Regions from separate parts of the Tatumella sp. UBA2305 genome, predicted to be linked through region 1. Evidence: predicted binding sites of a transcription regulator. Region 1 holds the regulator's gene; each other region holds the start of a gene.

Region 1 (11,124 bases):
GTTGCTCTGACCTATGAACAGTGGTTGCAGTACCCGGATGGAAAAAAAGCCTGTTTTGAAATTCGTAAAGTTCCTTACTACGACCGTGTGGGCAAACGTAGCGGGCTGATGGGATTTGGTCGCGACATTACTGAACGTAAACGCTACCAGGATGCGCTGGAAAATGCCAGCCGCGAAAAAACGACCTTTATTTCCACGATCAGTCATGAACTTCGTACCCCGTTAAATGGCATTGTTGGCCTGAGCCGGATTCTGCTGGATACCGGGCTTAATCAGGAACAGTTGAATTATCTGAAAACCATTCATGTTTCTGCGATTACTCTGGGGAATATTTTCAATGATGTCATCGAGATGGATAAAATTGAGCGGAGAAAGGTTCAGCTTGATAACCAGCCGATAGATTTCACCGAATTTCTGGCTGACCTGGAAAACCTCTCCGGATTACTGGTACAGCCTAAAGGGCTGAAATTTGTCATGTCGACTCAGCTGCCGCTACCACAAACTATTATTGCTGACGGCACGCGGCTACGGCAGATTTTATGGAACCTGATTGGTAATGCGGTGAAATTTACCCGTGAGGGTGAAATTGTCGTCACGGTAGCCTATGACGAACAGCAACAGCAGTTACGTTTTGACGTTCAGGACTCAGGTATTGGTATTCCGCAAGGTGAGCAGGATAAGATCTTTGCCATGTACTATCAGGTGAAAGATCAGCATGGAGGGAAGCCCGCCACAGGAACCGGCATTGGTCTGGCAATCTCTCACCGGCTGGCTCAGGTGATGGGGGGGAATATCACGGTGCACAGTGCTCCGGGGGAAGGGGCATGTTTCAGTCTGCAGATTCATGCACCCCAGATGGAAACCCGTACTGAAGAGATTAACGAAGAAGATATTTTACCCCTGCCGGCTTTACATATTTTACTGGTCGAAGATATCGAGCTGAATGTTGTTGTGGCTCGCTCGGTGCTGGAAAAACTCGGTTGCAGTACGGAAGTCGCAATGACCGGGAGTGAGGCACTGGAGATGTTCGAGCCGTTAGAGTTCGATATGGTGCTGCTGGATATACAGCTACCGGATATGACCGGACTGGATGTGGCACGCACTTTACATCAACGGTTTGCCGGTCAGCAATTACCGCCTCTGGTTGCGCTTACCGCAAATGTTCTGAAGGATAAAAAAGAGTATCTGGAAGCAGGTATGGATGACGTCTTGAGTAAACCGTTGTCTGTTCCCGCGCTAACGGCAGTGATTGGCAAGTTCTGGAATCAGCATGAATCCTTAGAAGAACCCGGGGAAAATGTTGTAATAGCCGCGGACGAAGGGCACCTGGATATTGCCATGCTCGAACAGTATATGGAGCTGGTGGGATCGCAGCTGATATATCAAAGTCTTGATATGTTTGAAAAAATGATGCCGGGCTATCTCGATGTTTTAGATTCGAACATGATGGCCAGAGATCAGAAAGGGATTGCCGAAGAAGGACATAAAATCAAAGGAGCCGCAGGTTCGGTAGGCTTAAAACACTTGCAACAGGTGGCGAAGCAGATCCAGACGCCTGAACTTCCTGCATGGTGGGATAATGTGCAGGAGTGGATTGATGAACTGCGTCATGAATGGCGTCATGAAGCCGCGATTCTCAGACAGTGGGTAAAAGCCAGGGAACAGAGCACTAATACTAAGCGGCAATAAAAAATGACCCCGGATAAACCGGGGTGCGCGAATATTGCGCCAACACCAGGGAAACTGCTATTCCGCCAGCGAAAAAATTATCGTTTACCGGGCGAACCCGGGCGGCGGAAGGTATTGGTTAGCTATGACTACTACCTTAACAAAAATTGCGATCACTTTGCCACAATTCATTAAGATTTGTGAAGTTGGAATGTTTCCAGACAGAAATATTTTAACAATGATTTAGCCAGTATTGCTGTTCAATAATACGTCACCAGATTATGTAATCGTTTTATTCCCGGGCCGGTAAGGTATCGCGGAGCTAAAGATTATCATTAAAACCTTACAGTTATCAGTGTCTTTGCGGTCTCATATTCTGGTCGTTGCTCTGAATCGTGATTTATATAAAAAAACAACAGCTAAGAAAAATATCCTAAGAAAGCTCACAAATTATTGACTGATTTTAACAAGTTTCTGAGCTTATCATTTTCACTTTCTTTAGTTTAAAAAAGTCGCCGGTCAGTGATGAATGATTCCGGTCATCTGATGCAAACGGCAAGATTGTGTTAATATATGGTTATTTAAGTGGTGTTTTTTGTTTAACGGCGCGTTAAATGTATGGGGCGAGTTACCATTGGGCAGAGAATTAAAACTTAAGACATCTTAATGTTTTGTGGGATTTAGTATTTTGCTGGAACCGATTCCCTTCATTTTCTGAAGTCATTGATGTTACTGAAAGTAACCCGTGTCAGATGTCGCTTCACTGGCTGCTGTTACCCGGGACTTTAGCTAATAAGCGATTACTGACTAATAAATATTTATGAAAAAAACTGTGTTAGCGCTACTCTCAGCAGATGATATGTTTAGCGTAAAAGCCCCGCAGGGATGGATGGATGAGAAAAAAGCATAACAGGGTTGTATCATGGCTAAAGCGTTGCTTGCTTCGCCTGGTGGTGCTGTTGGCAGGAATTACTGCTTCGCTGATACTGCTGTTTTCAGTGGTTCCGGTGCCATTTTCTGCGGTCATGGCAGAACGGCAGATCGGTGCATTTCTGTCCGGAGATACGCAATATCGTGCTCATTCTGACTGGGTGAGCATGTCTAAGATTTCACCCTGGATGCCCCTGGCGGTGATAGCCGGTGAAGACCAGAAATTCCCTCAGCACTGGGGATTTGATTTTGATGCTATGCAGTCCGTACTGGACAGTCGTCAGCATGGGGAAATGCGCGGTGCTTCAACGCTGTCCCAGCAGACCGCAAAAAATCTGTTTCTTTGGGATGGACGTAGCTGGATACGCAAGGGGATGGAAGCGGTACTGACGGTGGGTCTTGAAACGGTCTGGAGCAAAAAGAGAATTCTGACAGTATATCTGAATATCGCCGAATTCGGCCCCGGGATATTCGGGGTACAGGCTGCCGCAGAAGCTTATTTCCATAAACCTGCCAGCCAACTGAGCCGTGAGCAAGCTGCGTTACTGGCTGCGGTACTGCCTAATCCGATAATTTATCATGCCGCTTCGCCTTCAGCATATACCCGCGAACGGCAGCAATGGATTTCTCAACAGATGGGGCAACTGGGAGGAAGGGAGTTTCTGCAACGACATCACCTGTATTGACAGCGACACCGCGGTAATCCCGGGATTTAGTCCTCATCGAAACCAGCGTTAAATAATTCAATCACCGCCTGTAGTGCTTCGGTTTCCTGTGGGCCGGTAGCTTCTACTTCAATCTGCCCTCCCTGGGCTGAGTCCAGCATCAGTAATGCAATAACACTACTGGCATCGGCTTCGGTGCCTGCCTCATTACGCAGAGTCACTTCCGCGTCATAGCTTTGTACCAGCTCAAACAATTTCATTGCCGGGCGGGCATGCATTCCCAGTTTATTTCTGATTTTAACTAATTGCTTGATCGTCATGATTTTTTCTTTTCCAGAGTGCGGTGTCGTGACTGAACGTTTTTTCCCCGTGAGCGGAAGTAGTCCGCCAGTTGTTCAGCAATATACACTGATCGATGTTTACCCCCGGTACAGCCAATCGCGACAGTCAGATAGCTGCGATTGTTGGTTTCCAGCATCGGTAACCAGAGCTCAAGATAGCTACGGGTCTGATAAATAAAATTATGCACTTCGGTATGACGATCAAGAAACGCAGCCACTGGCCGGTCAAGACCGGTGAGCGGTCGCAGTTTTGGGTCCCAGTGAGGATTGGGCAGAAAGCGGACATCAAATACATAATCTGCATCGATAGGGATTCCGTATTTAAATCCAAAAGATTCAAATACTATTGTAAGTTCGCGTTCCCGTTTACCAAGCAGTCGTGTTCTCAGCATTTCGGCCAGTTCGTGCACCGACATCTCAGAGGTATCGATAATTAAATCGGCCCTCGACCGCAGAGGTTCAAGCAGATCGCTCTCTTCATCAATAGCGCTCTCCAGTGACAGGTTTTTACTGGAGAGAGGGTGCAGGCGACGTGTATCACTGTAACGTCGAATCAGAGTATTTCTGTCAGCATCAAGAAAGAGTAACTGCGGAGAAAACTGAGCGGATAACCGGTTAAAGGCATCCTCAAAAATTTCCGGTGACTCAGGCATATTACGCACATCAATACTAACAGCCGCAGAAATATTACGCTTTTCCAGTGAGTTAGCCAGCTCTGGCAGTAAATCGACCGGTAAATTGTCAACACAATAGAACCCCATATCTTCCAGGGCACGTAGTGCGACAGATTTTCCCGACCCTGACCGACCGCTCACGATCATCAGTACCATGATCCTTCTCCCGTCATAATCCCTGGTTAACAGGCTGATTTATTGTTGTTTTTCGTCGCTGCTTTGCTGCTCTTCCATGATGATACTGTAGAGTTCCTGGTCACTTTGTGCTGCCCGCAAACGGCGGCACACAGTTTTATCTGCCAGGCGTTTTGCGACCTGAGATAAGGTATGTAAGTGCGTTTTACACTGATCAGCCGGGACCAGTAGTGCAAACAAAAGGTCCACCGGCTGATTATCGACCGCATCGAATGGAATCGGATGCTCAAGATGAATCAATACCCCAATAGTTCTGAGCGTGTCTTCTTCCAGTTTACCGTGAGGGATGGCAATCCCGTTGCCTATTCCGGTGCTGCCCATCCGTTCACGATTCAGGATCGTCTCAAAAATATTTTGGTGCGGCAGATTCAACTGAGTCGCTGCCAGTTCACTTATTATCTCCAGCGCCCGCTTCTTACTCTGGCAATGTACGTTGTTACGGGTACATTCAAGGGTAAGCACATGGCCAAGTTCAAGTGTCAGATCGCTATTCATATTATTTCGCTTGCAGATTCCACTGCCCATTTTCCGAAGATGGTCACTTATCCGCAGTATTAGCCGTCGGGTCGCTAAACAGCAATACCTGCGGATAAAAGCAGCCACGGAGAGGCAATGTCTGCTGTTTATTTAATGGGATAACTCAGTTTGAAACTAATGCTGTTTCAGTTTTTCTTTGTGGCGGGTTAACTGTCGCGCCAGTTTGTCTGTCAGCCCGTCAATGGCCGAATACATATCATCGGTTGTTGCTGTCGCATGGAGCTCACCTCCGTTCACATGTAAGGTTGCATCTGCAATTTGCTGAACTTTCTCGACCTTCAGGACGATATATACCTGATTGATGTGTTCAAAGTAATGCTCCAGTTTGGCAAATTTTGTGTGAATAAACTGGCGCAGTCCCTCAGTTATTTCAATTTGTTGTCCGGTAATGTTCAGTTGCATAGGCTTTCCTTCTCATGATGTCAAAGCAGCTGTTTACGCTGGTTTGAGGGTGGGATAGATAAAGACTCGCGATATTTAGCAACAGTTCGTCTTGCGACCATGATCCCCTGTTCAGATAACATAGAGGTGAGTTTGCTGTCACTCAAGGGTTTACCCGGATTTTCCGATGAGATTAATTTTTTCACCAGCGCCCGAATCGCCGTTGATGAAGCTTCCCCGCCACCTTCGGTACTGACATGGCTTGAGAAGAAATATTTTAGTTCAAAGATGCCACGCGGACTGTGCAGAAATTTCTGGGTCGTCACCCGCGAGATAGTGGATTCATGCATATCGACTGACTGGGCAATGTCTGCCAGTACCATTGGCCGCATGTACTCTTCCCCTTGCTCAAAAAAAGCCTGCTGCTGTTCGACAATGCAGCGGGTAACCCGCAACAGAGTATCATTTCGGCTTTCCAGGCTTTTAATCAGCCACCGTGCTTCCTGCAAATTACTGCGGATAAACTGATTATCACTGTCGTTGCGCGCTCCGCCACTCATCGCAGCATAATGCTGATTAATGCGTAGGCGTGGCAGGCTGTCGGAATTCAGCTCGACAGTCCACTGGTTGCCTGTTTTCCGCACCAACACATCCGGAATCACATATTCAGACTCACCGGTATGGATAGACTGGCCCGGACGCGGGTCCAGTGACTGAATAAGAGCCATGGCTTCTTTCAGCACATCATCCTTCAGGCGGGTGACACGCATCAGACTGCGAAAATCATGATTAGCCAGTAAATCCAGATGCTCCCGGACAATTAACCGGGCTTCTTCCAGCATAGGGGTTTCCGGGCTGAACTGTGATAGTTGTACCAGCAGGCAGTCTTTCAAATCGCGGGCACCCACGCCTATCGGGTCAAAATGCTGTACCCGTTTCAGAACCGCTTCTACCTCTTCAATACTCAGTTCGTCATCACCAATACTTTCCAGAATGTCTTCCAGTGGAACGGTGAGATAGCCGGTATTATCAATGGCATCCACTATCGAAGTGGCAATCGCACGGTCAGTATCACTGAAGGGCGTCAGTTCAACCTGCCACATCAGATAGTCCTGCAGAGACTGAGTGGTTTCGCCCTGATAGACCGGCAGTTCATCATCCTGATAATCAGTACCCGTACCGGAGGGGGTGCCAGCGGTATAAATTTCATCCCAGGTAGCATCCAGAGGCAGTTCCTCCGGCATATCTTTTTGTTCTAATGCTTCACGGGTGTCCAGAGATGCAGTTTCACCCGACTCCTCAGAATCCACTTCGTTGAGAACTTCGGCCTGTTCCAGTAACGGATTACTTTCCAGTGCCAGTTGCAGTTCCTGCTGTAATTCATGCGTAGAAAGTTGCAACAGTCGTATCGCCTGCTGCAACTGGGGGGTCATTGCCAGTTGTTGGCTGAGCCTGAATTGCAAACTTTGCTTCATAGTGAGGAATGAGTTTCCCGAAAAAATTTCATTGAGGACACATTAACAGAGTCAGAGCCGGAACTCTTCACCGAGATAAACACGTTTCACTTGTTCATCGGCAAGAATATGGTCCGGGGTGCCATGGGCAATCAGTTTACCCTGACTGACAATGTACGCCCGTTCGCAAACTGCCAGCGTTTCGCGGACGTTATGGTCGGTAATCAGTACGCCCAGGCCGCTGTCACGCAGGTGTTCAATGATCTTTTTAATATCAATCACGGATATCGGATCAACACCGGCAAAAGGCTCGTCCAGCAGAATAAATTTCGGATTGGCTGCCAGGGCTCTGGCAATTTCCACCCTGCGGCGTTCCCCGCCTGACAGTGCCTGACCCATGCTGTCACGCAAATGTTCAATATGGAATTCTTCCATCAGTTCATTGGCGCGGTCAGCCCGCTGTTGTGCGTTGAGGTCTTTACGTACCTGTAATACAGCCATCAGATTATCGTAAACACTGAGTCGACGGAAGATCGATGCTTCCTGCGGCAGATAACCAATACCCAATCGCGCACGGGCATGCAGTGGCAGCAGGCTGATATCATCGTTATCGATAATAATTTTCCCGGCATCCCGTGGCACGATACCCACTACCATATAGAAGGTGGTGGTTTTACCGGCCCCGTTAGGCCCCAGTAATCCGACAATTTCGCCTGATTTTACTTCCAGACTGACATCTTCAACGACCCGACGGCCTTTGTAAGCTTTTGCCAGATTTTCTGCTATTAACGTCGCCATAACTGTTATTGACTCTTGTTAGGATGTGCCGGTTTATTATCGTTCTGAAGTTCAGAAGGCATCAGGGTTGTGGTCACACGTTTTTGTTCGCCGCCCTGACTATAAGCCTGCATTTTCTGCTCTTTCACCAGATAAGTGATTCGATCGCCTTTGATATTGCTGTTCAACTGCTCGATGTAGGCATTGCCGGTCAGCTCAACCAGGTCTTTTGCCAGATCGTAATGCAGTTTAGCGGCATGGCCTTTCACCGGTTTACCGTTATCCTGCATCTGGTAGAAGGTGGCAGGATTGCCGTAAGCATCGACCAGCGTTTTCTGGCTGTCGCCACCAGGCCTTGTCACTACCACTTTGTCTGCGGTGATCCTGATGGTTCCCTGGGTGATGATGACATTCCCGGTGAAGGTTGCCACATTCCCCTGCATGTCCATCGACTGATTTTCCGAGGTGATATTTACGGGCTTATCAGAATCACCTGTCACCGCGAGCACTGGCAGGCTGCAACCAAGCAGCGCGGCGACCAACAGCAACCGGATGCTATTTGTTTTGGTTTTGGATTTCATAATCGGTTTTGACCTTTTCAATTAATTCGGCTGTTTTGGCCCGTAAATTGCCACGTAACTTCATCCCGGTTGAACGGAATCCTTGCCCGTAAAGTGTTACCTGATCATCCGAGGTCACATCCTGGGTGGCCAGATTTACCTGTGCATTGTCTGTCGTGATACGTTCAATTTTAGCATTTGGATTGAGTGCCTTGACTTCGACATGTCCATAAAGATACAGCATACGGTTTTTGGTTAATTTGGCTTTATCTGCCTTTACTGACCATGCGGGTGATTCTTGCTGGTCATAGGTCGTCATCACCGGGTTATCGAACCAGCTGACCTGAGATGCATCAAAATAGGATACCTTATCGGATACCAACCGATAAGCTAACGCGCCTTCAGGGTTATAAACCACAGTGTGGGAGCTGGCTGTTGTGTAGGTAGGACTCTGATCATCCTGTGCTACAGATATGGGCTGAGAATCCTGATTTGTCAGGTTCCAGCCAATCAGTACTACCGCAATCACTGCCAGCAGAAGGGTAATCCAGCGTCTGCTTGTACTCATATCGATAACCCTTTGGCATCCTCAAATTTATTTTGCGCCATCAAAATAACATCACAAATCTCGCGTACTGCTCCGCGGCCGCCATTGATACGGGTCACATAATCGGCACGTTGTACGAGCAGGGGATGTGCGTCTGCTACAGATACGCTGAGGCCTACTTTTTCCATAACCGGCCAGTCAATCAGATCGTCACCAATATAGGCGACCTCGTCAGCCTGGAGCGATAGTTTATCCATAAGATCGGCAAAGGCCAAAAGCTTATCTGACTGTCCCTGGTACAGATGACTTATCCCGAGGGTATGACAACGATCTTCCAGCAGTTTGGCTTTTCGGCCGGTGATAATAGCAACTTCGACATTATTGGTTAACAGGCAACGGATACCGTAGCCGTCACGAACATTGAACGCTTTTAGTTCCTCACCATTATTTCCCATATAAATCAGGCCGTCAGACATTACCCCATCGACATCACAGATCAGTAATTTTATTTTTTCGGCACTGGCTATGACCGCAGGGCTGACAGGCCCGTAACACGTATCAATAGGGAGTTTATTGTTCATTTTTTTTTCCTGATCAGACAACACCGGCGCGCAACATATCATGCATATGTATCACACCCACAAGGCGATTGTTATCGGCAACCAATAGTGAGGTGATATTTTTACTCTGCATGACATTCAGGGCATCGACAGCCAGAATATTCGGAGATACACGGATCCCGCCCGGTGTCATGACCTCATCGATGGTGGTTGACTGGAAATTGATATCCATATCGATAACTCGTCGCAAATCACCATCGGTAAAAATACCAGCGATGGTCATATCCTCTTCAGTCACTACGGTCATTCCCAGTTTTTTGCGGGTGATTTCCAACAGAGCATCGCGTAATGATGCATGACGTGAAACACAAGGCATCTCATCACCGGAATGCATAACATCACTCACATGTAACAGTAATTTACGCCCCAATGCTCCGCCAGGATGAGACAAGGCAAAATCTTCGGCAGTAAAACCGCGGGCCTCCAGTAAAGCGACAGCCAGGGCATCCCCCATGACCAGGGTGGCAGTGGTGCTGGTGGTGGGGGCGAGTCCCAGCGGGCAGGCTTCCTGAGGCACCTTCACCGTCAGATGCAGGCCAGCAGCTTTCCCCATAGTGCTCTCTGGCCGGCTAGTCAGGCAAATCAGGGTAATCTTCAGACGCTTAATCACCGGAATCAGTGCCAGTATCTCGTGAGATTCCCCGCTATTTGAAATGGCTATCACGACATCGTCACGTCCGACCATACCCAGATCGCCGTGGCTGGCTTCTCCCGGATGGACAAAAAACGATGGAGTTCCTGTACTGGCAAAGGTGGCCGCCATTTTGCGTGCGATATGGCCCGATTTACCCATGCCCATCACGACCACTTTTCCTGTGCAGCGGAACAGGATTTCGCAGGCCCGGGTGAAGTTTTCATTAATGTATTGCTCCAGTTGAGCAAGCCCTTCGCGTTCAATGCGCAGTACTTTCCTGCCTGCTTCCTTAAAATCAAAACCCGTCAGGGTCGACTGATCAGACATTTTGATGAATCCTTTTAAAGATCATTAATCATCGGGTAGCCCCAGAGAATGGCAACCCAGACAAAAAATCCGCCTAACAGTAACGCACCGGTCAGTCTGCCGATAGTGCGGTTTTTCTTCAGGCAGATCATCGCAAAAACGGTACTGACACCCAGCATTATCCAGTAGTCACGGGAAAAGGCATTACTGTCAATACGGCCCGGGCAGACGATGGCCGGTAAACCCAGAACAATGGCGGTATTATAAATGTTAGCACCCAACAGATTGCCGACCGCGATATCACCTTCACCTTTCAGAGTTCCGGCAATGACTGTTGCCAGTTCTGGCAGGCTGGTTCCGATAGAAATGAAAATTAATGCCATCACTAATTCGCTGATACCCAGATAGTCACCAACGACCACAGCATTGTCCAGAATCATTCGCGTGGCGACCGGTAAGAGTACCAATGCGACTCCCAGCCAGAGAAACGCCACGGTATTACCGGCATCTTCGCCCGGCAGTTCTGCGACCTGTTCTCGTGAGAGTTGATCGCCGGTAGTGGCCTGGCTTTTTCCTGCAATTCGGATAATTCCCCACAGGTAGAGAATAGCCATGACGACCAGGCAAATACCTTCGGTACGGGTCAGCAGATTATCAGCCAGCAACAGTCCACAGAGTAATGTGACCAGCAACATGAGCGGTAATTCCCTGCGTAACAATGCTGAGCTGATTTTCAGAGGATTGAGCAATGCCGCACCGCCAAGAATCAATAATATGTTGGTGATATTTGACCCGACAGCAATCCCCACGGCAAAATCCCGTTGTCCGTGATTTG
Region 2 (11,124 bases), on a different contig from region 1:
TCGCCAAGCGGTAAGGCACTGGTTTCTGATACCAGCATTCCGGGGTTCGAATCCCTGCACCCCAGCCATTTTGAAAGCTCACTTAGGTGGGCTTTTTTCTTTTTTACCTCTTTCTTCATTGTTCCGCACGGCTCTCTGAACCTTCCGGCTAAAAAACTTTATTACTGCCAGCAAAGCGCCTCTGTCAGCTTCCGATGCATCCTGCGTCAGACGTAAAAAAAACGACCCGAAGGTCGTTTTAGTTTCCGCTGAGCTGACTGGTATTGCCGTATCATCGCGTGATTATAATCCCAGAGCATAACTGAGGGCCTTTTTCTTTAACCACCCTCCGCGCTGAGCAACCATCAATCCCAGATTTCTCGCCAGCATCAACGGATGGCTCTGATTACTAAATGCCAGATAGAATAAATCCATCCCGTTCTGCATCAGAAGATTATCTTTGTAGCGTTTACGCTGGTAGCGTTTCAGTGCCGACATCTGCCACCATTCACTGCCGGTACCTTTTGCGTCGGCCAGTACCTCAATCAGTGCATCCACATCCCGGTAACCCAGGTTAACGCCCTGCCCCGCCAGAGGGTTAATGGTATGAGCCGCATCCCCCACCAGAGCCAACCCCGGGCGAACATACTGGCTGGCATGACGTCGGGTCAAGGGAAATGCGCCCGCAGACAGCACTCTGACTTTACCCAGTCGTGACGGGAAATGACGGGAAACTTCTTCCGTGAGTTGTTCCGGTGTCATTTTTACTAGCTGGCGAATACGCGACACACTGTCGTACCATACCAGAGAAGCAAAATTTCCATATAGCGGCAGGAAAGCCCTTGGCCCCTGCGGGGTGAACTGCTGCCAGGTGCTGTCACCCGGGGGGGCTTCGCATTCCACCGAAATCAACATGCAGGATTGTGAATAGTCCCAACCACTGACGCCAATCCCTGCCTGGCGGCGAACCTGTGAATTGGCCCCGTCAGCCCCGGTCCACAGTCGGGTGGTTAACTGCTGATGATTATCCAAAGTCAGTTGCCAGGAATCCCCCTGATATTCCGCGGAAGATACGGCCGCCGGACAAATCACCGTGATGCCCTGATCCTGCATTTTTTCCCACAACGCCCATTGCAGGACACTGTTCTCCACCATATAGCCTAATTCGGGTAACCCGAGCGAGGCCGCATCGAATACTGCGTGGGCATTTTGCCACTCCCAGGTTTCCAGACGGCGATAAGGCGCACAGCGCATCGCGACAATAGCCTCCCAGACTTCAAGTTCTTTCAACAGAGCGACAGATGCGGCACCTATCGCTGAAATCCGTACATCCGGTGGGCGCAGGGAGTCAAAAGGACGTGGCTGCTGATGTTCGATGACTGCCACTCTGAAGTGATGTCTGGCCAGACCACAGGCCAGTGCGGCACCCACCATGCCTGCACCGGTGATAACCACGTCAAACTGCTGTTGCTGCATGTTATTATCCTTCCCAAGACTGATACCCGCTGATGCCCGGGTAACGTTACTCAGGACAGTGTACCGGAAAATTCTCTGACAATCAGAAAAGCCGCTACACTGGTCACAACAGCAGCAAAGCATTACAATGTGTCGCCTGCACATCCTTGCACTGAATTAATGGCCAGTTTGATGACAAAAAAATTGCATATTAAGACCTGGGGCTGTCAGATGAATGAGTATGATTCATCTAAAATGTCAGACCTGCTGAACACTACCCATGGCTTTACGCTGACCGAAAATGCGGAAGAAGCCGACGTATTGTTGCTCAATACCTGTTCCATCAGGGAAAAGGCCCAGGAGAAAGTGTTCCACCAGCTGGGACGCTGGAGAACACTGAAAGAGAAGAATCCGGACCTGATTATCGGGGTCGGAGGTTGTGTTGCTTCCCAGGAAGGTGACCATATTCGTCAGCGCGCCCATTATGTGGACATTGTTTTTGGTCCGCAAACTTTGCACCGCCTGCCGGAAATGATTAACAGCGTCCGGGGTGACCGCAGCCCGGTAGTCGATATCAGTTTCCCGGAAATTGAAAAATTCGACCGTTTACCGGAACCGCGTGCCGATGGCCCGACGGCTTTCGTCTCCATTATGGAAGGCTGTAATAAATACTGTACTTTCTGCGTGGTGCCTTATACCCGTGGTGAAGAAGTCAGCCGTCCAAGCGACGATATTCTGTTTGAAATTGCCCAACTGGCAGCCCAGGGCGTACGTGAGGTCAATCTGCTTGGCCAGAACGTTAACGCCTATCGCGGTGAAAACTTTGACGGTTCAGAGTGCAGTTTTGCTGACTTATTACGTCTGGTGGCCGCTATTGATGGGATCGACCGCATTCGCTTTACCACCAGCCACCCGATTGAATTTACTGATGACATCATCGATGTCTATCGTGATACTCCGGAGCTGGTCAGTTTCCTGCATTTGCCGGTACAAAGCGGTGCCGACCGTATCCTGACACTGATGAAACGTGCCCATACCGCACTGGAATTTAAGGCTATCATCCGTAAACTGCGGGTGGCCCGTCCGGATATTCAGATCAGCTCAGATTTTATCGTCGGTTTCCCGGGTGAAACCAGCGAAGATTTTGAAAAGACAATGAAACTGATCGCTGATGTTAATTTCGATATGAGCTTCAGCTTTATTTATTCTGCCCGCCCGGGTACGCCGGCAGCGGATTTGCCTGATGATGTCAGCGAAGAAGAGAAAAAACAGCGTCTGTGGGTATTGCAGGAACGAATCAACCAACAGGCCATGGCCTGGAGTCGTCGGATGCTGGGAACCGTTCAGCGTGTACTGGTTGAAGGTACCTCCCGTAAGAATCTGATGGAACTGTCCGGTCGCACCGAAAATAACCGTGTGGTTAACTTCGAAGGGACTCCGGAGATGATCGGTAAGTTTGTTGATGTCGAAATTGTCGATGTTTATCCGAACTCACTGCGTGGTGTGGTAGTACTGACCGAGAAAGATATGGGGCTGCGAGTCACTGAATCACCGGCCTCTGTCATTGCCCGTACCCGTAAAGAGAATGAATCCGGCGTTGGTGTCTGGCAACCCTGATTGGCCTGTCTGTTGCGGCTGCACTCTGTTGCCGCAAATTTATCTACCCGGGGCTGGAATTTCCCGATCCAGCCCCGATATCTTGTTATACCATTGCATCTCTCGCAAACAGCATAAATACTTTGCTATGTCTCCTTGAATCAGAAGGAACATTCGTTGCTGACTAACCGGCCCTAAGCGCCCCATAGGATTACTTTGAATATCGAAACCCGCGAAATTGCCCTCGAACCCGCAGACAATCAACGTCTGCTCAGTCTGACCGGCCCTTTTGACGATAATCTGAAACATCTGGAGCGTCGACTGGGGATAGAAATTAACCGGCGTGATAACCGTTTTACGTTGTCAGGGAAACCTCTGTGCGTCGATGCCGCAGAACATATTCTGAAGACATTGTATGTCGATACTGCCCCGGTCCGTGGTCAGAATAAAGATATCGATCCTGAAGATATTCACCTGGCCATCAAAGAGAGTCGGGTTCTGGAACAGAGCGCGGAGAGCGTGCCGGACTATGGTAAAGCAGTCAACATACAGACCCGACGTGGTGTGATAAAACCGCGCACACCTAATCAGGCCAGCTATATTGCCAATATTCTGGATCATGATATTACTTTTGGCATTGGTCCTGCCGGTACCGGTAAAACTTATCTGGCAGTAGCCGCCGCCGTCGATGCACTGGAACGCCAGGAAATTCGGCGTATTTTGCTGACCCGCCCTGCAGTCGAGGCCGGTGAGAAGCTGGGCTTTTTACCGGGGGATCTTAGCCAGAAGGTAGACCCTTATCTGCGCCCCCTTTACGATGCCTTGTTCGAAATGCTCGGCTTTGAACGGGTTGAAAAACTGATTGAGCGTAATGTTATTGAGGTCGCTCCACTGGCTTATATGCGTGGGCGCACCCTGAACGATGCCTTTATCATCCTGGATGAGAGCCAGAACACGACCATCGAGCAGATGAAAATGTTTCTGACCCGTATCGGCTTTAACTCTAAAGCGGTGATCACCGGCGATGTGACACAAATCGACTTACCCCGAAACGCCCGTTCCGGACTGAAACATGCGATTGAAGTATTGTCCGGGGTCGAAGAACTCAGTTTTAATTTCTTCCACAGCGAAGATGTGGTACGTCACCCTGTTGTTGCAAGGATTGTGGTGGCCTATGAAGCCTGGGAAGAAGCAGACCAGAAACGCCGTGAGCGCCTGGCTGAAGAGCGTAAACGTGATGCGCTGTCCACCCCTCAGGAGAATGTATGAGCAGTACCGTAACACTGGATTTGCAGAATGTCTGTGAAAAACCTCAGGGGTTGCCCGATGAAGCGTCATTTTTGCGCTGGCTGACGGCAGCGGTTTCGCTGTTTCAGCCGGAGAGTGAAGTCACTATCCGGCTGGTGGATGAAGCCGAAAGCCATGAACTGAACCTGACTTATCGGGGAATGGATAAACCCACCAATGTGTTGTCGTTCCCGTTTGAGGCACCGCCAGGTATCGACAACCTGCCGCTACTTGGCGACCTGATTATCTGCAGACAGGTCGTAGAGCGGGAAGCCGCAGAGCAGCAGAAGTTGCCCGAGGCCCACTGGGCACATATGGTCGTACATGGAACTCTGCATCTGTTAGGCTATGACCACATCGAAGATGAGGAAGCTGAAGAGATGGAAGGGATAGAAACTGAGATAATGCTTGCTATGGGCTATCCTGACCCGTACATTTCCGAGAAAGACATCGATTGATGTCCGGCTAACCCCGGCCCCCTGCTGTCAGTGTCGTTCCCTGACAGCGTAAAATTCAAATACAGTGAGTACTAAATAAATACGCCATGAGCGATGACCATTCTCAAAACAGCGACACCCCCGGTAGTAAAAAGGGATTCTTCTCATTACTGATTAATCAACTGTTTCACGGTGAGCCGCAAAACCGTGATGAATTACTGGAGTTAATCCGTGATTCTGAACAGAATGAGTTGATTGACCAGGATACCCGCGACATGCTGGAAGGCGTGATGGAAATCGCCGAGCAGCGGGTACGAGATATTATGATCCCCCGCTCCCAGATGATCACCCTGAAAAAAGAGCAGTCACTCGAAGAGTGCCTGGACGTGATTATTGAGTCTGCACACTCCCGGTTCCCTGTGATCAGTGAAGATAAAGATCATGTGGAAGGTATTCTGATGGCCAAAGATTTACTGCCCTTTATGCGCAGTAATTCTGCTCCGTTCAGTATTGCTGATGTCCTGCGCCCTGTGGTGGTCGTGCCGGAAAGTAAACGTGTCGACCGCATGCTGAAAGAATTTCGCTCACAGCGCTATCATATGGCGATCGTCATCGATGAATTTGGTGGTGTTTCGGGACTGGTGACCATCGAAGATATTCTTGAACTGATCGTCGGGGAAATTGAAGATGAGTACGACGAAGAGAATGACAGCGATATTCGCCAGCTCAGTCGCCATACTTATTCGTTGCGGGCCCTGACTCCGATAGAAGACTTCAACGAACTGTTTGGTACCAACTTCAGCGATGAAGAAGTTGATACCATTGGCGGTCTGGTCATGCAAAGCTTCGGCCACCTGCCTGCCAGAGGCGAAAGTATTACCCTGGAAGGTTATCAGTTTAAAGTGGCGATGGCCGACCGACGTCGGATCCTGCAGGTTCATGTAAAAATTCCAGACGATGCGACTACACCTCAACCGGAAGACGAATAACAGCCTATGACGGCACTCAATCAGTTACTCTGGCAACAGAAAATACGCTTGTTGCTGGCTTTACTTACGGGTGCCGTTGGCACCCTGGCATTCTCGCCTTATGATTTCTGGCCTGCGGCTCTGTTATCCCTTACGGGACTACAGGCATTAACGTTGAAACGCTCTACTCCACAAGCGCTGGCCATTGGCTTTGTCTGGGGGATGGGACTGTTTGGTTCAGGAGTTAACTGGGTATATGTCAGCATCGCGACCTTTGGCGGCATGCCAGGCCCGGTGAATATCTTTCTTGTCGTTTTGCTGGCAGCCTGGCTATCTCTGTTTCCGATGCTGTTCAGCGCCGTGCTGAACCGGTTTTGGCCAGCAGCAAGCCTGACCCGCCTGGTTCTGGCTGCACCCGCATTGTGGCAGGTGACTGAATTTTTACGAGGCTGGGTTCTGACCGGATTCCCGTGGCTGCAGTTCGGTTACAGCCAGATAGAAGGTCCCCTGAAAGGTCTGGCACCCATCGCCGGGGTAGAGAGTATCACTCTGGTATTGATGGTCATCGCCGGGCTGATTACCTATAGCCTGCTACAGAGAAATCTGCGGGCGTTGCTGGTTGCCGTAGCCATTCTGGTTATTGGCTGGCCGTTGCGCTACCTGCAATGGTATCAGCCACAATACGACCGCAAGGTTTCGGTCGCGTTAGTTCAGGGCAATATTCCCCAGTCGATGAAATGGGACCCTCAACAACTACAGTCCACACTCAACACTTATCTGCGTCTGACCCGTCCGCTACTGGGTAATTCTAAAATTATCATCTGGCCAGAGTCTGCAATCACAGACCTTGAGACCAATCAACAGCCCTTCCTGACTCAGTTGGATCAGGTACTGCGCAATCACGGAAGTACACTGGCAACCGGCATTGTTGATTCAAGATTGCAGGCGGATAACCGTTATCATGATTACAACAGTGTTGTCGTGTTGGGTAACCCACAGCCTTACAGTTATCAGAGCCAGGATCGCTATCAGAAAAATCACCTGGTACCCTTTGGCGAATTTGTTCCTATGGCCAGTCTGCTCAGGCCACTGGCTCCATTTTTCGATTTACCGATGTCCGGGTTCAGTCGTGGCAAGTATGTTCAGCCCCCCTTAAATCTTGATGGTTATCAGCTAACCACTGCTATCTGTTACGAAATCGTCCTCGGTGAACATGTCAGAGATAACTTCCGCCCCGATACAGATTTTCTGCTGACGGTGTCTAATGATGCATGGTTTGGTCACTCCATCGGTCCATGGCAACATCTGCAAATGGCAAGAATGCGTGCTCTGGAGCTTGGCAGGCCCCTGCTAAGAAGCACCAATAACGGTGTTACCGCTATCGTGGACGCACAGGGTAATATTACCCGTGAAATCCCACAATTCCATGAAGGTGTCCTGCAGGCTGAAGTGACCCCGACACGGGGAATCACCCCTTACGCCCGTACCGGTAATCTGACCGTCTGGCTGATATCGGCGTTCGCCGTTGCCACTGCACTGGTCTTCCGCCGCCGCCTTTAAACCAGCTGCCGGAGCCTGACTCCGGCAATTATCCTCTTTGCTTCTGTCCGTCCTTGTTCCCATAAACTTCGCTCTATCACCGTCATGGCCTGCGCTCTTCATTGAACCTGTAATGATTGTCTTTCCTGTTTCACTGATGGCATACATATTGCTTAATGATTAGCGATGCTTAGAAACACACTGAAACAGCCTGGTGCAGCATGATTTGCACCAATATCGTGCAAACACCGACAACTGATGGTTAGTTATGCATATTATTGTTCAGATTGCGTTCATTATCTCAGTTAAGAAACAATAACGTTTCATTTCATTAACAATGAGCTAAGGTAAAACTGTAACCAGTTACAGCAAACTCACTCAATCATCTATTTCTGCCTCCCGCTGCCTGAAGACGGGAGACAAAAGGAGCCCGGATATGAAATTACGGAAACTGGCCCTTGGCCTTGCGATCACTGGTATTCTGTCTGGTGTGGTATATGCTGCGGATACCCCTTCAGCCCAATCCCCGACGCTCGATAAAATTGCTAAAAACGGCGTCGTTGTGGTGGGCCACCGCGAGTCATCTGTGCCCTTTTCTTACTACGATAATCAACAGAAAGTCGTGGGTTATTCACAGGATTATTCCAACGCCATTGTCGAAGCGATTAAAAAGAAACTGAATAAACCCGATCTGACGGTAAAAATGTTACCAATCACCTCACAGAACCGTATCCCGTTGCTGCAAAACGGAACCTATGATTTTGAATGTGGTTCAACGACCAACAACCTGGAGCGGCAAAAGCAGGCTGATTTCTCGGATACTATTTTTGTTGTCGGTACACGACTGCTGGTAAAAAAAGGCAGCCCGATTAAAGATTTCCCCGATCTGAAAGGTAAAACGGTAGTGGTGACCTCCGGAACCACTTCAGAAATTCTGCTGAATAAACTTAATGATGAGAAAAAAATGGGTATGCGGATCATCAGTGCCAAAGATCATGGCGATTCGTTCCGTACTCTGGAAACAGGCCGCGCCGTCGCGTTTATGATGGATGATGCTTTACTGGCCGGTGAACGAGCTAAGGCTAAAAAACCTGCAGACTGGGTGATCGTCGGTACACCTCAATCCCATGAAGCCTATGGTTGTATGCTGCGCAAAAATGATCCTGAATTTAAACAACTGATGGACAGCACCATTGCACAGGCACAGACCTCAGGTGAAGCCGCCAAATGGTATGATCGCTGGTTCAAACAGCCTATTCCGCCAAAAAATATGATTATGAACTTCGACATGTCAGAAGACATGAAAGCGTTGTTTAAATCACCTAATGATAAAGCACTCAACTAACCACAACCCTGAAAGCAATTAAGTGCTTCAGAAGTAACTGAAGCTTCTGACGCCACCGCACACACACTATTGTGCCAGCGGTGGCGTCAATATGGCTGAGTTCATCAGTCTTCGGGGTAGCGATGCTATCCTTTTTACCGGGAGTTGATTATGGGCACAAACTGGAACTGGGGGATATTTTTTGAACAGGCCCCATTCGGCAATACCACTTATCTGGGTTGGTTATGGTCCGGTTTCCAGGTCACGATTGCTGTCTCGTTATGTGCATGGGTGGTGGCATTTCTGGTCGGTTCGCTGTTTGGAATTTTGCGTACCCTGCCGAATCGCTTTTTGTCAGCCATCGGTGCCTGCTATGTCGAGCTGTTTCGTAACATTCCACTGATTGTTCAGTTTTTCTTTTGGTATCTGGTTGCTCCGGAGCTGGTGGGGGAGAAACTGGGGATGTGGTTTAAATCTGAACTTGACCCAAATATTCAGTTTTTCATCAGTTCCGTGATTTGCCTGGGGCTATTCACTGCTGCCCGCGTGTGTGAGCAGGTCAGAACCGCTATCCAGTCACTGCCGCGTGGTCAGAAAAATGCCAGTATGGCACTGGGTATGACACTCCCACAGTGTTACCGCTACGTATTATTGCCCAATGCTTACCGTATCATCGTCCCCCCTATGACTTCAGAAATGCTCAACCTGGTGAAGAACTCAGCCATTGCCTCGACTATCGGGCTGGTGGATATGGCTGCGCAGGCAGGTAAATTACTGGACTACTCTGCGCATGCCTACGAGTCGTTCACTGCCATTACTGTGGCTTATATCATTATTAATGCTGCCATCATGCTGGCCATGAGTCTGCTGGAACGCAAACTGCGCTTACCTGGCCATATAGGGAGTAAATAATGTATTCATTTGACTGGAGCTCCATTCCGCCAAGCCTGCCATTCCTTGCTGACGGAATGATAGTGACGCTTAAAATTACCGTCTGTGCCATCGTCTTTGGCATTCTTTGGGGCACATTACTTGCCGTTATGCGTTTGTCCGGAGTCAGGGTCATTAGCTGGCTGGCCCGATTATATGTCAATCTTTTCAGGGCAGTACCGCTGGTCATGGTGCTTTTGTGGTTTTACCTGATAGTCCCCGGGTTTCTGCAATCGGTACTCGGTTTGTCACCGAAAACCGATATCCGGCTGATTTCCGCAATGGTGGCATTTTCGCTATTTGAAGCCGCCTACTATTCCGAGATCATCCGCGCAGGAATTCAGAGTATTGGCAAGGGGCAGTCCGGCGCGGCACTGGCTTTAGGAATGACCCAGTGGCAGGCCATGCGGTTGGTGATTCTGCCACAGGCTTTCCGTGCCATGGTGCCATTACTGCTAACCCAGGGGATAGTGCTGTTTCAGGATACTTCCCTGGTTTATGTCCTGAGCCTGGCTGACTTCTTCCGTACCGCCTCCACCATCGGCGATCGGGATGGTACCCAGGTAGAAATGATACTGTTTGCCGGTCTGGTCTACTTTGCTATCAGTCTGAGCATTTCACTGCTGGTCAGTTATATAAAAAAGAGAAGGGCCGTCTGATGATTAACCTGAAAAATGTTTCTAAATGGTATGGTCACTTTCAGGTGCTGACAGACTGCACCACGGAAGTTAAAAAAGGTGAGGTTGTGGTGGTATGCGGCCCGTCAGGGTCGGGGAAATCAACACTGATCAAAACAGTGAATGGTCTGGAGCCGGTTCAACAGGGAAGTATTCTGGTCAACGGTACTGAAGTCAATGATCGGAAAACTAATCTGGCGAAACTGCGCAGTAAAGTAGGCATGGTATTCCAACACTTTGAACTGTTTCCGCATCTGAGTATTGTCGATAACCTGACGCTGGCTCAGGTGAAAGTCCTGGGCAGAAATAAAACAGAAGCCCGGGAGAAAGGACTGAAACTCCTGGCCAGGGTCGGGCTGGCAGCTCATGCAGAGAAATTTCCCGGACAGTTGTCTGGCGGACAACAACAAAGGGTGGCAATAGCCAGAGCACTTTGTATGGACCCCATTGCTATGTTGTTTGATGAACCTACGTCGGCACTGGACCCGGAGATGATTAATGAAGTGCTGGATGTCATGGTAGAGCTGGCCAATGAAGGCATGACAATGATGGTTGTCACCCATGAAATGGGCTTTGCCCGTAAGGTAGCAAACCGGGTCATTTTTATGGATGAGGGAAAAATTGTCGAGGATTCTGACAAGGATGCATTTTTTAATCATCCTGCTTCAGACCGGGCCAAAGATTTCCTGGCGAAAATAATTCACTAATCTTCAGTTCTGGCATTTCACTGCGGCGGTGGTGAAATGCCGGTATTTCCGGGGCAGCAATCGCTTTTTGCTTGCAGGTGTTGTTCTTCAGCCCTGAAATACTCCGTTTTCTACCGCTGCCCCCCACCGGTTTCCCGGATAAATCTCCTCCCGGAGTCATGCGGGTGTTGTTGCGCACCGGGCTTATGGGTATGCTATGCGGATCGTAGAAAAATCACTGCAGTT
Region 3 (11,124 bases), on a different contig from region 1:
CTGCTTTTTTCGCTATCCATACCAGCGGTAAGCTATTTCAGCGTTACGGACCCGCGCTGTTAATCATTACCGGCTGTCTGATTCAGGCCACAGGTATTGTCTGGCTGGCGGGTATTAGTCAGGCTACCTCACCTCTGCTCCTCAGTGTGTGCTATGCATTGATGGGATTTGGTGGGTCGTTGTGTAGTTCGACTGCACAAAACAGTGCTATGCAGGAGATTGACAGCCCGGAGTTGGCGGATGCCAGCGCGCTGTGGAACATCAATCGCCAGCTGAGTTTTTGTTTTGGCGTTGCCCTGCTGAGTCTGTTGCTGAGCCTGTTACTGCAAACAGTGAGTCTGCTGGCTGCCTACAGAGCCTGTTTTATCGTGGCCGCCTGCGTGACCTGTATACCCGTGCTGGCCAGCCTGAGACTGGGTTTCCGTCCGGTCCCCACTGATACTGATTCACTAAGAGAACCGAAACTATGAATGACTATATAAATAAAGTGGAACATACCCTGAAATCCCTTGAACTCTGGCTGGGTCTGGGTGAAGGAAATCTCGCCAGTTTAACCGACTGTTTTGCTGACGGATTTACCATGATTACCCCGGCAGGAAGCTCTCTGGATAAAACGGGACTGAGGAATTTCCTTCAGACACAACAGGCCAGCCGCCGCGGGCTACGGATTACTTTCGATCAGCTAAAGATAATCCATGAATGGTCGCAGGGGGCTGTCGTCTATTACCGGGAACAACAGAGCCAACAGGATGCTCCGGAAAATATTCGTTGGGCGACAGCCGTGTTCAGTCGTGAAGGAGAAATAGTTCGCTGGTTACATCTTCAGGAAACCCTGCAAAGCTAAACCACGAGTAAAAAAAAGCCGCCCCGGAAGGGCGGCTTTTTAATCAGTATCACTGCTTAGCTAAGTCGCTGTCAGTTAAGACTCTTTGCTGCCACGTGAAGCACGTTTACGATCATTCTCAGTCAAATGACGTTTACGGATACGTACAGACTGAGGAGTCACTTCTACCAGTTCGTCATCATCGATGAATTCCAGAGCTTGCTCCAGAGTCATTTTGATTGCAGGAACCAGAGTGGTGGCTTCATCAGTCCCGGAAGCACGCATGTTGGTCAGTTTCTTACCAGTCAGGCAGTTCACGGTCAGGTCGTTAGAACGTGAGTGAATACCGATGATCTGGCCTTCATAAACTTCAGCACCGTGACCCAGGAACAGCTTACCGCGGTCCTGCAGGCTGTACAGTGCGAAAGCAACCGCTTTACCCTGACCGTTAGAGATCAGTACACCGTTCTGACGCTGACCCACTTCACCCTGACGCAGATCACCGTAGTGGCTGAAGGTAGAGTAAAGTAAACCCGTACCTGAAGTCATCGTCATGAATTCGTTACGGAAACCAATCAGACCACGGCTTGGGATTTCGTAATCCAGACGCACACGACCTTTACCATCCGGGTCCATGTTTTTCATGTCGCCTTTACGCTCACCCATCGCCTGCATCACCGCACCCTGGTGCTGTTCTTCAATATCAAGAGTAACGTTTTCGTAAGGTTCCTGTTTACGTCCGTCAATTTCACGGAAGATAACTTTCGGGCGGGAAACCGCCAGTTCAAAACCTTCACGACGCATGTTTTCGATAAGCACAGATAAGTGCAGCTCACCACGACCAGACACACGGAAAGCATCCGCGTCTTCGGTCTCTTCAACACGCAGTGCCACGTTATGCACCAGTTCTTTCTTCAGGCGATCAAGGATCTGACGCGAAGTGACGTATTTACCTTCTTTACCACAGAATGGTGAGGTATTTACGCAGAAGAACATGCTCACGGTAGGCTCATCAACAGACAATGGAGTCAGCGCTTCCACGTTCTGTGGGTCACACAGGGTGTCAGAGATGTTCAGTTCACCCAGACCGGTGATAGCAATGATGTCGCCAGCTTCAGCTTCAGTGCTCTCGATACGCTCCAGACCCAAGTGGCCCAGTACTTTACCGACTTTACCATTACGGGTTTTGCCTTCAGCATCAATCACAGTGACCTGCTGGTTCGGTTTGACTTTACCGCGTTTGATACGGCCAATCCCGATAACACCCAGGTAGTTGTTGTAATCCAACTGAGAGATCTGCATCTGTAACGGACCATTTAGGTCAACGTTTGGTGCAGGAACATGCTTGATGATAGCTTCGTACAGTGGCGTCATATCTTCCGCCATATCTGCATGGTCATCACCCGCGATCCCCTGAATTGCCGATGCATAGATGATCGGGAAATCCAGTTGCTCGTCGGTCGCATCCAGGTTAACAAACAGATCAAAAACCTGATCTACGACCCAGTCAGGGCGTGCGCCCGGACGGTCGATTTTGTTAATAACAACAATAGGCTTCAGACCATGAGCAAATGCTTTTTTGGTTACGAAGCGCGTCTGTGGCATTGGGCCATCAATCGCATCCACTACCAGCAGAACCGAGTCTACCATCGACATGACACGCTCAACTTCTCCACCGAAGTCGGCGTGTCCCGGAGTATCGACGATATTAATTCGATAGTCGTTCCACTTAATTGCAGTGTTTTTAGCGAGAATAGTAATCCCACGCTCTTTCTCCAAATCGTTGGAGTCCATCACACGCTCAGTTGCTTCGGTACGGGCGTCAAAAGTACCAGACTGTTGTAACAGCTTATCAACCAGGGTCGTTTTTCCATGGTCAACGTGCGCGATGATGGCGATATTACGCAAATTTTCGATCACAGCTTTGCCTCAGGCATTAGAAATAGCGCGCTATTGTACACGGATTAGTCGAAAGACTGAATATGTTCACAGTATTCCTTGAAACTTTCTCAGTGACTTTTTGCTCCCGCTGATTATCAAGGCAGACTACGTTCATTTTTAGTGCAATATTATCGTTATTCCGGCGACATGCACCATAATGGTGCTATATGATGGCAGGGTTTGGATCATTATGGTGCATCACTCCGGTTCGGTGCCTCCCCTTAACGGGGCACAAAGGCCGCTATAACACCGTTTTCAGACAAAATAAAAAGTTGGCACAGATTTCGCTTTATATTATCTAAGCAAAAACGACAGTTTGAAACGGTTGGAAGCTTGTCGGGAACATTGACCGGAAAATGCGCGGCGCCTCGTGATCCTTTACCAGTACAGGTTCTCTACCCACGACAACAATGAATATTTCAGGAGAGTTAGTATGTCCGTTGAACACGTTCTCTCATTGATGAACGAACATGAAGTTAAGTTTGTTGATCTGCGTTTTACCGACAGTAAAGGTAAAGAACAGCATGTAACCATCCCTGCTCACCAGGTTAACGAAGACTTCTTTGAAGAAGGTAAAATGTTCGATGGTTCTTCCATCGGTGGCTGGAAAGGCATTAACGAATCAGACATGGTGCTGATGCCGGATGCAACTACCGCTGTTCTGGACCCATTCTTCGAAGATCCAACCCTGATCATTCGTTGTGATATCCTGGAACCAGGTACACTGCAAGGTTACGACCGTGACCCGCGTTCAATCGCGAAACGCGCTGAAGATTTCCTGCGTTCTTCAGGCATTGCTGACACTGTACTGTTCGGACCTGAACCTGAATTCTTCCTGTTCGACGATGTGCGTTTTGGCGCTACCATGTCTGGTTCTCATGTGGCTATCGACGATATCGAAGCGGCATGGAACACTGGTAAAGCCTACGAAGGCGGTAACAAAGGTCACCGTCCGGGCGTTAAAGGCGGCTACTTCCCAGTGCCTCCGGTCGACTCAGCTCAGGACATCCGTTCTGCTATGTGTCTGACTATGGAGCAGATGGGCCTGGTAGTTGAAGCTCACCACCACGAAGTGGCTACTGCTGGCCAGAACGAAGTGGCAACCCGCTTTAACACCATGGTGAAAAAAGCTGACGAAATTCAGATTTATAAGTATGTGGTACATAACGTAGCGCACGCTTACGGCAAAACTGCCACCTTTATGCCAAAACCAATGTTTGGTGATAATGGTTCAGGTATGCACTGCCACATGTCACTGTCGAAAGACGGTACTAACCTGTTCTCTGGCGACAAATACGGCGGCCTGTCTGAAACTGCTCTGTTCTACATCGGCGGTATCATCAAACATGCTAAAGCGATTAATGCCCTGACTAACCCAACCACCAACTCTTATAAGCGTCTGGTCCCGGGTTATGAAGCACCGGTCATGCTGGCTTACTCTGCCCGTAACCGTTCTGCGTCAATCCGTATCCCTGTGGTTGCCAGCCCGAAAGCACGTCGTATCGAAGCTCGCTTCCCGGATCCAGCGGCTAACCCATACCTGGCGTTTGCGGCACTGCTGATGGCCGGCCTTGACGGTATCATCAACAAAATCCATCCTGGCGATGCGATGGATAAGAACCTGTATGACCTGCCTCCGGAAGAAGAAGCTGAGATTCCAAAAGTAGCAGGATCTCTGGAAGAAGCGCTGAATGCACTGAACGAAGACCGCAGCTTCCTGACCCGTGGTGGTGTTTTCACTGACGATACTATCGATGCTTATATCGCACTGCGCAAAGAAGATGATGACCGCGTACGTATGACTCCGCATCCGGTGGAATTCGAACTTTACTACAGCGTTTAATCTCTCTTGTAGTTTTGTTGCCGTGGAAAATTTTAGCCCATCTCCGGATGGGCTTTTTTCTCCGCAAATTCAGCATTCAGAGGGATATTTCGGTCAGTCAGCTCAGATTTACTGCCTGTTTATTGTCCGAACACAGCGAAAAACACCAGCGAGTCGCCCGCTTATTTCACAGTCAACAGCAGCGTATTTCACTGGTAAACGCGGAGAATTAAACATGATATCCAACACACAGCCCGATGCAGTGCAGATCTTAAACTCTCTCATCAATAGTGTGTTAGTCGTCGATAACAACCTGGTGATCCATTACGCGAACCCGGCAGCACAGCAATTGCTGGCTCAGAGTTCCCGTAAACTGTTTGGTACGCCGCTCCCGGAACTCACCGGCTATTTTTCCTTAAATATTGAGGTGATGCTGGAAAGCCTGCAAGCCGGTCTGGGCTTTACCGACAGTGAAGTGACCATTGTGGTTGATGGCCGGGCGCATATCATGTCTCTTACCGCTCAGCAGTATCCTGACCAACAGATTCTGCTGGAAATGGCGCCGATGGATAACCAACGTCGTCTTAGCCAGGAACAGATTCAGCACGCACAGCAGGTTGCCGCCCGTGATTTAGTGCGCGGTCTGGCTCATGAAATTAAAAATCCGCTCGGCGGATTACGCGGTGCCGCCCAGCTGCTCTCCAGAGCGCTGCCGGATCCGTCATTAAATGAATATACCAAAGTGATTATCGAACAGGCCGACCGGTTACGTAATCTGGTCGACCGGCTGCTGGGGCCTCAACAACCCGGCATGCACGTTACCCAGAGCATTCACCAGGTCGCGGAACGAATTGTTAACCTGGTGTCGATGGAGCTACCGGATAACGTCACTCTGGTCAGAGATTACGATCCCAGTCTGCCTGAATTGCCGCATGACCCGGATCAGATTGAACAGGTTTTACTGAACGTAGTACGTAATGCATTACAGGCGTTGGGCGAAGCTGGAGGCACAATCACCCTGCGGACCCGTACCGCATTTCAGCTAACGCTGCATGGTGTTCGCTACCGTCTGGTGGCGCGGATTGATGTGGAAGATGACGGACCGGGGATCCCCCAGCAGCTGCAGGATACTTTGTTTTATCCCATGGTCAGCGGGCGGGAAGGTGGTACCGGTCTGGGCTTATCCATTGCCCGTAGCCTGATTGACCAACATTCAGGAAAAATAGAATTTAACAGTTGGCCAGGACATACCGAATTTTCGGTGTTCCTGCCTATTCGCCAGTGAGGTTTCCATGCAACGAGGGATAGTCTGGATCGTCGATGACGATAGCTCCATCCGCTGGGTGCTTGAACGCGCGCTCACTGGAGCCGGTTTGAGTTGTACCGCGTTTGATAACGGGGATGATGTGCTGGAGGCTTTAGCCAGCAAAACACCGGATGTATTACTGTCAGATATCCGCATGCCCGGGATGGACGGGCTGGCGTTGCTTAAACAAATTAAGAAACGCCACCCCATGCTGCCGGTTATCATTATGACTGCACATTCCGATCTGGATGCCGCGGTCAGTGCTTACCAGCAAGGCGCGTTTGATTATCTGCCAAAACCTTTTGATATAGATGAAGCGGTCGCTCTGGTAGAACGAGCCATCAGCCATTATCAGGAACAGCAGCAACCGCGCAACCAGCCGGCCAGCGGGCCAACCACCGATATTATTGGTGAAGCGCCGGCAATGCAGGATGTCTTCCGGATTATTGGCCGTCTGTCACGTTCCTCGATCAGTGTGCTAATTAACGGGGAATCAGGAACCGGTAAAGAGCTGGTCGCCCATGCTTTGCACCGCCATAGTCCGCGGGCCAAGTCACCGTTTATTGCCCTGAATATGGCGGCGATCCCCAAAGACCTGATTGAATCTGAGCTGTTTGGTCATGAAAAAGGGGCATTTACCGGGGCTAACTCGGTGCGTCAGGGGCGGTTTGAACAGGCCGATGGCGGCACACTGTTTCTGGATGAAATTGGCGATATGCCACTGGATGTACAGACCCGGCTGCTGCGTGTACTGGCCGACGGACAGTTCTACCGTGTCGGTGGCTATGCTCCGGTGAAAGTGGATGTCCGGATCATTGCAGCGACTCACCAGAACCTGGAATTACGGGTGCAGGAGGGTAAATTCCGTGAGGACTTGTTCCACCGTCTGAACGTTATTCGAATTCATCTGCCTCCGCTGCGTGAACGCCGCGAAGATATCCCACGGCTGGCCCACTATTTCCTGCAGATTGCGGCGCGGGAACTGGGGGTGGAAACCAAGATATTACATCCGGAAACCGAAGCTGCGCTGACTCGTCTGCACTGGTCTGGTAATGTCCGACAGTTAGAAAATACCTGCCGCTGGCTGACAGTCATGGCAGCCGGTCAGGAAGTTCTGATTCAGGACCTTCCACCGGAGCTGTTTGAAACCAGCCCCCCGGAAACCCCGGTACAGTCATCCCCCGATAGCTGGGCCACGCTGCTGGCGCAATGGGCTGACAGAGCATTACGTTCCGGTCATCAGAATCTGTTGTCCGAAGCGCAACCCGAGATGGAAAGAACACTACTGACTACTGCCCTACGTTATACCCAGGGGCATAAACAGGAAGCAGCCCGTCTGTTGGGCTGGGGAAGGAATACGCTAACCCGTAAACTTAAAGAACTGGGCATGGAATAGCAAATTGCTGGTGCTTTACTGGTCCGCAGACAGTGTCTGCGGACCTTTTATTATATGACCCGTGAAAACTGCTGCTGTCGGCTGGCAGCCCGCAGATAGTGGTCAAAGCACATGCAGATATTTCGGATTAACAACCTGCCACGAGCCGTCACCTGTAACCGGCGTAGTTCAAGCGTCACCAGGCCATCCTCAATAAATGGCCTGAGCAGTCGCAGGTCCTCTGCAAAATATTCTTCAAAAACTATCCCCCACTGTTGTTCCGTCGTCGCAAAATCCAGTCTGAACTGGCAAATCAGCGCCTTAATCACATCGCGCCTCAGACAGTCATCCTGACTCAGGCTGACCCCACGCCACAACCCTCTGCCATTGGCCGTCACACTCTCCTGCCACTGATTAAGCACTTTGTGATTCTGGGAATAGCTGTCACCGATCATACTAATGGCTGAAACACCCAATCCCAGTAAATCTGTGTTTCCGTGGGTCGTATACCCCTGAAAATTACGGTGCAGCACCCCGTTCTGCTGGGCTACTGCCAGTTCATCGTCTGGCAGGGCAAAATGATCCATACCGATAAACTGGTATCCTCCACCGGTCAGTGTGGCGATGGTATCCTGCAGAATCATCAGTTTCTGCCGGGCATCCGGCAAATCCGCCGCATTAATTTTACGCTGGGCAGCAAACATCTCCGGCATATGGGCATAATTAAACACGCTGAGACGATCAGGGCGCAGGGAGAGAATTTTCTGCAGGGTGAAAGCAAAACTTTCCGGTGTCTGCTTTGGCAGCCCATAAATCAGGTCAATATTCCCCGAAGTAAAACCCAGTGATTTCGCCCGATCCATCAGTGCAAAGATAAATTCTTCGTCCTGTTCCCGGTTCACCAGTCGCTGGACCTGCTTATTAAAATCCTGCACTCCCATACTTAGCCGGTTAAATCCTTCGCTTTTCAGGTGGTCAAGGACATCCAGTTCAATTTCCCGGGGGTCCAGTTCCAGCGACATCCCGGCATCGGCAGCGAAAGTAAAATGTTGCCTGAGAATCCCTGTCAGCCGGGATATTTGAGCTGTCGTCAGAAATGTCGGAGTTCCGCCTCCCCAGTGCATCTGAACGACGGTACGCTGACGAAACAGCGGCGCTCTGTGGCGAATTTCTGCCTCCAGTGCATCCAGATAACGATCCGCTTTGTGTGCCTGGCGTGTCACCTGCTTATTACAGCCACAGAAGTAGCAGAGCCGATGGCAAAACGGGATATGCAGATAAAGGGACAGAGGCCGGTGAGGATAACGGTGAACCGCTGTCAGGAAATGATTTTCGCTAAAGCGCTCATCGAATTCCAACGCTGTAGGATAAGAGGTATAACGCGGTCCGGAGTAATTATATTTTTCGATTAATGACTGGTCCCACTCGATACGTGGTAATGACATGTTCACTCCTTCCGCTGACGGGGTCTGAAAGAAGTTCGCGATACTCCGGATAACGGTAAGTTTTTTTTGCGACGCAACCGCGATTTCAATCGTGACAGACGACGTAGTTTAGCGAATAACAACAGCAGAAAACACGCATACAGCAGCGCTAAAATTGATCCTGGCCAAAACATAATGAAATATTCCCGGCTGGGGCACAACATTATACACTGTGCCCGGCCATTAAGGTTAGTTACCCTTCAGTAAGCGGTACATATCCTCTTCTGCTTCGGTATCTTCAGCATCGCTGTCATCATCAAGATCGATACCGAGTTTTTCCATCAGTACTTCAATACGATCCAGGGTGCTGTCCAGCCAGGCCTGATCTTCAGCAGGCAATTTCTCACCGTTTTCCAGTCGATCGAGCAGTGCATCAAGACGTTCACTATTTTCGAGAGCAGACAGTTCCTCACGGGCACTTAATACCGGCGCTGCTTCACGACGTTTCACCGCCGGTTTTGCCGCAACGGCTCCCTCGGCCACTAATGGAACGGGTTTTTTACTGCCCAGCCGCGGATCGGCTGCGTCTTTCGTGCCACGGTTGCCCTGGCCCTGTTTTACTTCAGGGTTGCTGCGGTTACCCGTGGCAAGGCCTTTGTGTTTTTTCTGACGCTGGCGTTCACGGCCTTCGATATTGAGTTCGGCACGGGTTTTGCGTTTTGCAGGCTTGGCGCGCGGGGCTTTGGCAGGTTGTTTCATGGTGTTCAGCCTCAACTGTTTTTCTTTAGTATAGAATTGCGGCGAAATCTAGCAGAAACCAGCACAAGAAAAAAGCGACAGCTTACGCTGTCGCTCATTTCATACTTTCTGTCATTCAGAAAGTCATGTATCTCACATCCGGTTAAGATACTCATCTTATCCATCAGATTCATTCCGTCCTGCTGCCTGTTCCCTGGCAGGGTCTGCTCTGTGTCCTTCCCTGAGCCTGATTTTCCCTGAACCTCTCCCTGAGTGACGTGTAATGTAGTTGATTCTGACAATTCTGCAAGGCAGAAAAAGCAGCAAAAATGCATTCTTTTTCACAAGTTGATTTAGAGTGATGATATTTAAAATAAATTTTAATAGTTGTCATTTTTTTTCAGCCATTGTCTGAGATGACAATAGCTGATCTCTTACAGAGTCTGCTGATGCTCAGGGCACAGGCACTTTCGCTCTATAACAGGTATACTGCGGGTATTATCCTGAAATTTACCTGTGGAGCTCGACCTTGTCTGGATGGAATTATCACGTCACCCATTTTGTCACCAGCGCCCCGGACATTCGCCATCTGCCCACAGACAGTGGAGTAGAAGTGGCGTTTGCCGGGCGTTCGAATGCCGGAAAATCAAGTGCATTAAACACATTAACCAACCAGAAGTCACTGGCACGTACCAGTAAGACACCAGGCCGTACTCAGCTGATTAACTTGTTTGAGGTCACTGAGGGAATCCGGCTGGTAGACCTGCCTGGTTATGGTTATGCAGAAGTCCCTGAAGAGATGAAGCTTAAATGGCAGCGGGCATTAGCAGAATACCTGCAAATGCGGGACTCTCTGAAAGGGCTGGTTATTCTGATGGATATTCGCCATCCGATGAAAGATCTGGACCAGCAGATGGTGCAATGGGCAGTCACCAGCCATATCCCGGTGCTGGTGCTACTGACTAAAGCCGATAAGCTGGCGTCAGGCGCCCGGAAAAAACAACTGAATATGGTTCGTGAAATGAGCCAGGCTTTTGAAGGTGATATTCAGGTCGAGTATTTCTCATCCCTGAAGAAGATGGGAGTGGATAAACTCAGCCAGAAACTTGATGACTGGTTCAGCACTTATTCCACCACGGTCGAAGATTCGGCGCCAGAAGAGTCGTAACCTGAGTAAATCATCCGGTTAATTCTGACATAAATATTTACCATAAAAAACGCCCCGTTCACCTGAATGAACGGGGCGGCTAACATTCAGCCAAATCCGATTACGTGAAGTAAAAGGTCTGAAAGATAGAACATCTTACCTCTGTACCCTACGTCTGAAAATGTACCTGATTTTCACCGGTCAATAAAGCCTTTTCTCAGCATTTTTTTAGTAATTTTGATGTTTTATTTCTATGTAAATCACAAAAAAACATTTAGCTTCTTGTCAAAGACCATAATAAATGCTTATACCTCGTAAAAAACAATAATTTCACCAATCTCAGTCAGAAAATCTTTCTAAAATAAATATTTATCACCTTTACGCTGCCCACTTAAGATTAAAATGCGCCTCATCCCTTTGAAATAAAAAAAACCAACATAATGAAACAAAAGGAATTATTTAAACCAACCCCAAAAAATTACGTCAGATGAACCAATTTATTCAGAGAAAATTAATTTTTAATTAAAATAACTGCTCACCCCTGGTTA

The links. Region 1 encodes sigma-54, which starts transcription at its own class of promoters, with help from an activator protein. Its sites were predicted from a motif close to GTTGGCACANNTTTCGCTNT; they were not measured.
Region 2: the regulator sigma-54 is predicted to act here: its motif matches at 7,418-7,437, upstream of B3Z23_RS12190 (amino acid ABC transporter substrate-binding protein).
Region 3: the regulator sigma-54 is predicted to act here: its motif matches at 3,036-3,055, upstream of glnA (glutamate--ammonia ligase).

Annotation. Positions count from the first base shown of each region.
Region 1 is NZ_DDVT01000021.1:246,062-257,185, reverse strand. It holds gene arcB (aerobic respiration two-component sensor histidine kinase ArcB) at 1-1,689, shown strand, start outside; gene mtgA (monofunctional biosynthetic peptidoglycan transglycosylase) at 2,562-3,284, shown strand; gene npr (PTS phosphocarrier protein NPr) at 3,311-3,583, opposite strand; gene rapZ (RNase adapter RapZ) at 3,580-4,434, opposite strand; gene ptsN (PTS IIA-like nitrogen regulatory protein PtsN) at 4,474-4,968, opposite strand; gene hpf (ribosome hibernation promoting factor) at 5,125-5,412, opposite strand; gene rpoN (RNA polymerase factor sigma-54) at 5,433-6,866, opposite strand; gene lptB (LPS export ABC transporter ATP-binding protein) at 6,918-7,643, opposite strand; gene lptA (lipopolysaccharide ABC transporter substrate-binding protein LptA) at 7,649-8,203, opposite strand; gene lptC (LPS export ABC transporter periplasmic protein LptC) at 8,178-8,750, opposite strand; gene kdsC (3-deoxy-manno-octulosonate-8-phosphatase KdsC) at 8,747-9,310, opposite strand; gene kdsD (arabinose-5-phosphate isomerase KdsD) at 9,324-10,310, opposite strand; gene B3Z23_RS15035 (calcium/sodium antiporter) at 10,325-11,124, opposite strand, start outside.
Region 2 is NZ_DDVT01000019.1:52,279-63,402, reverse strand. It holds tRNA gene B3Z23_RS12225 (tRNA-Gln) at 1-68, shown strand, start outside; gene ubiF (3-demethoxyubiquinol 3-hydroxylase) at 283-1,455, opposite strand; gene miaB (tRNA (N6-isopentenyl adenosine(37)-C2)-methylthiotransferase MiaB) at 1,627-3,051, shown strand; gene B3Z23_RS12210 (PhoH family protein) at 3,247-4,299, shown strand; gene ybeY (rRNA maturation RNase YbeY) at 4,296-4,775, shown strand; gene corC (CNNM family magnesium/cobalt transport protein CorC) at 4,862-5,743, shown strand; gene lnt (apolipoprotein N-acyltransferase) at 5,750-7,282, shown strand; gene B3Z23_RS12190 (amino acid ABC transporter substrate-binding protein) at 7,698-8,606, shown strand; gene B3Z23_RS12185 (amino acid ABC transporter permease) at 8,757-9,497, shown strand; gene gltK (glutamate/aspartate ABC transporter permease GltK) at 9,497-10,174, shown strand; gene B3Z23_RS12175 (amino acid ABC transporter ATP-binding protein) at 10,174-10,899, shown strand.
Region 3 is NZ_DDVT01000018.1:41,278-52,401, reverse strand. It holds gene B3Z23_RS11205 (MFS transporter) at 1-470, shown strand, start outside; gene B3Z23_RS11200 (DUF4440 domain-containing protein) at 467-844, shown strand; gene typA (ribosome-dependent GTPase TypA) at 920-2,743, opposite strand; gene glnA (glutamate--ammonia ligase) at 3,198-4,607, shown strand; gene glnL (nitrogen regulation protein NR(II)) at 4,822-5,871, shown strand; gene glnG (nitrogen regulation protein NR(I)) at 5,879-7,288, shown strand; gene hemN (oxygen-independent coproporphyrinogen III oxidase) at 7,339-8,712, opposite strand; gene yihI (Der GTPase-activating protein YihI) at 8,941-9,450, opposite strand; gene yihA (ribosome biogenesis GTP-binding protein YihA/YsxC) at 9,959-10,597, shown strand.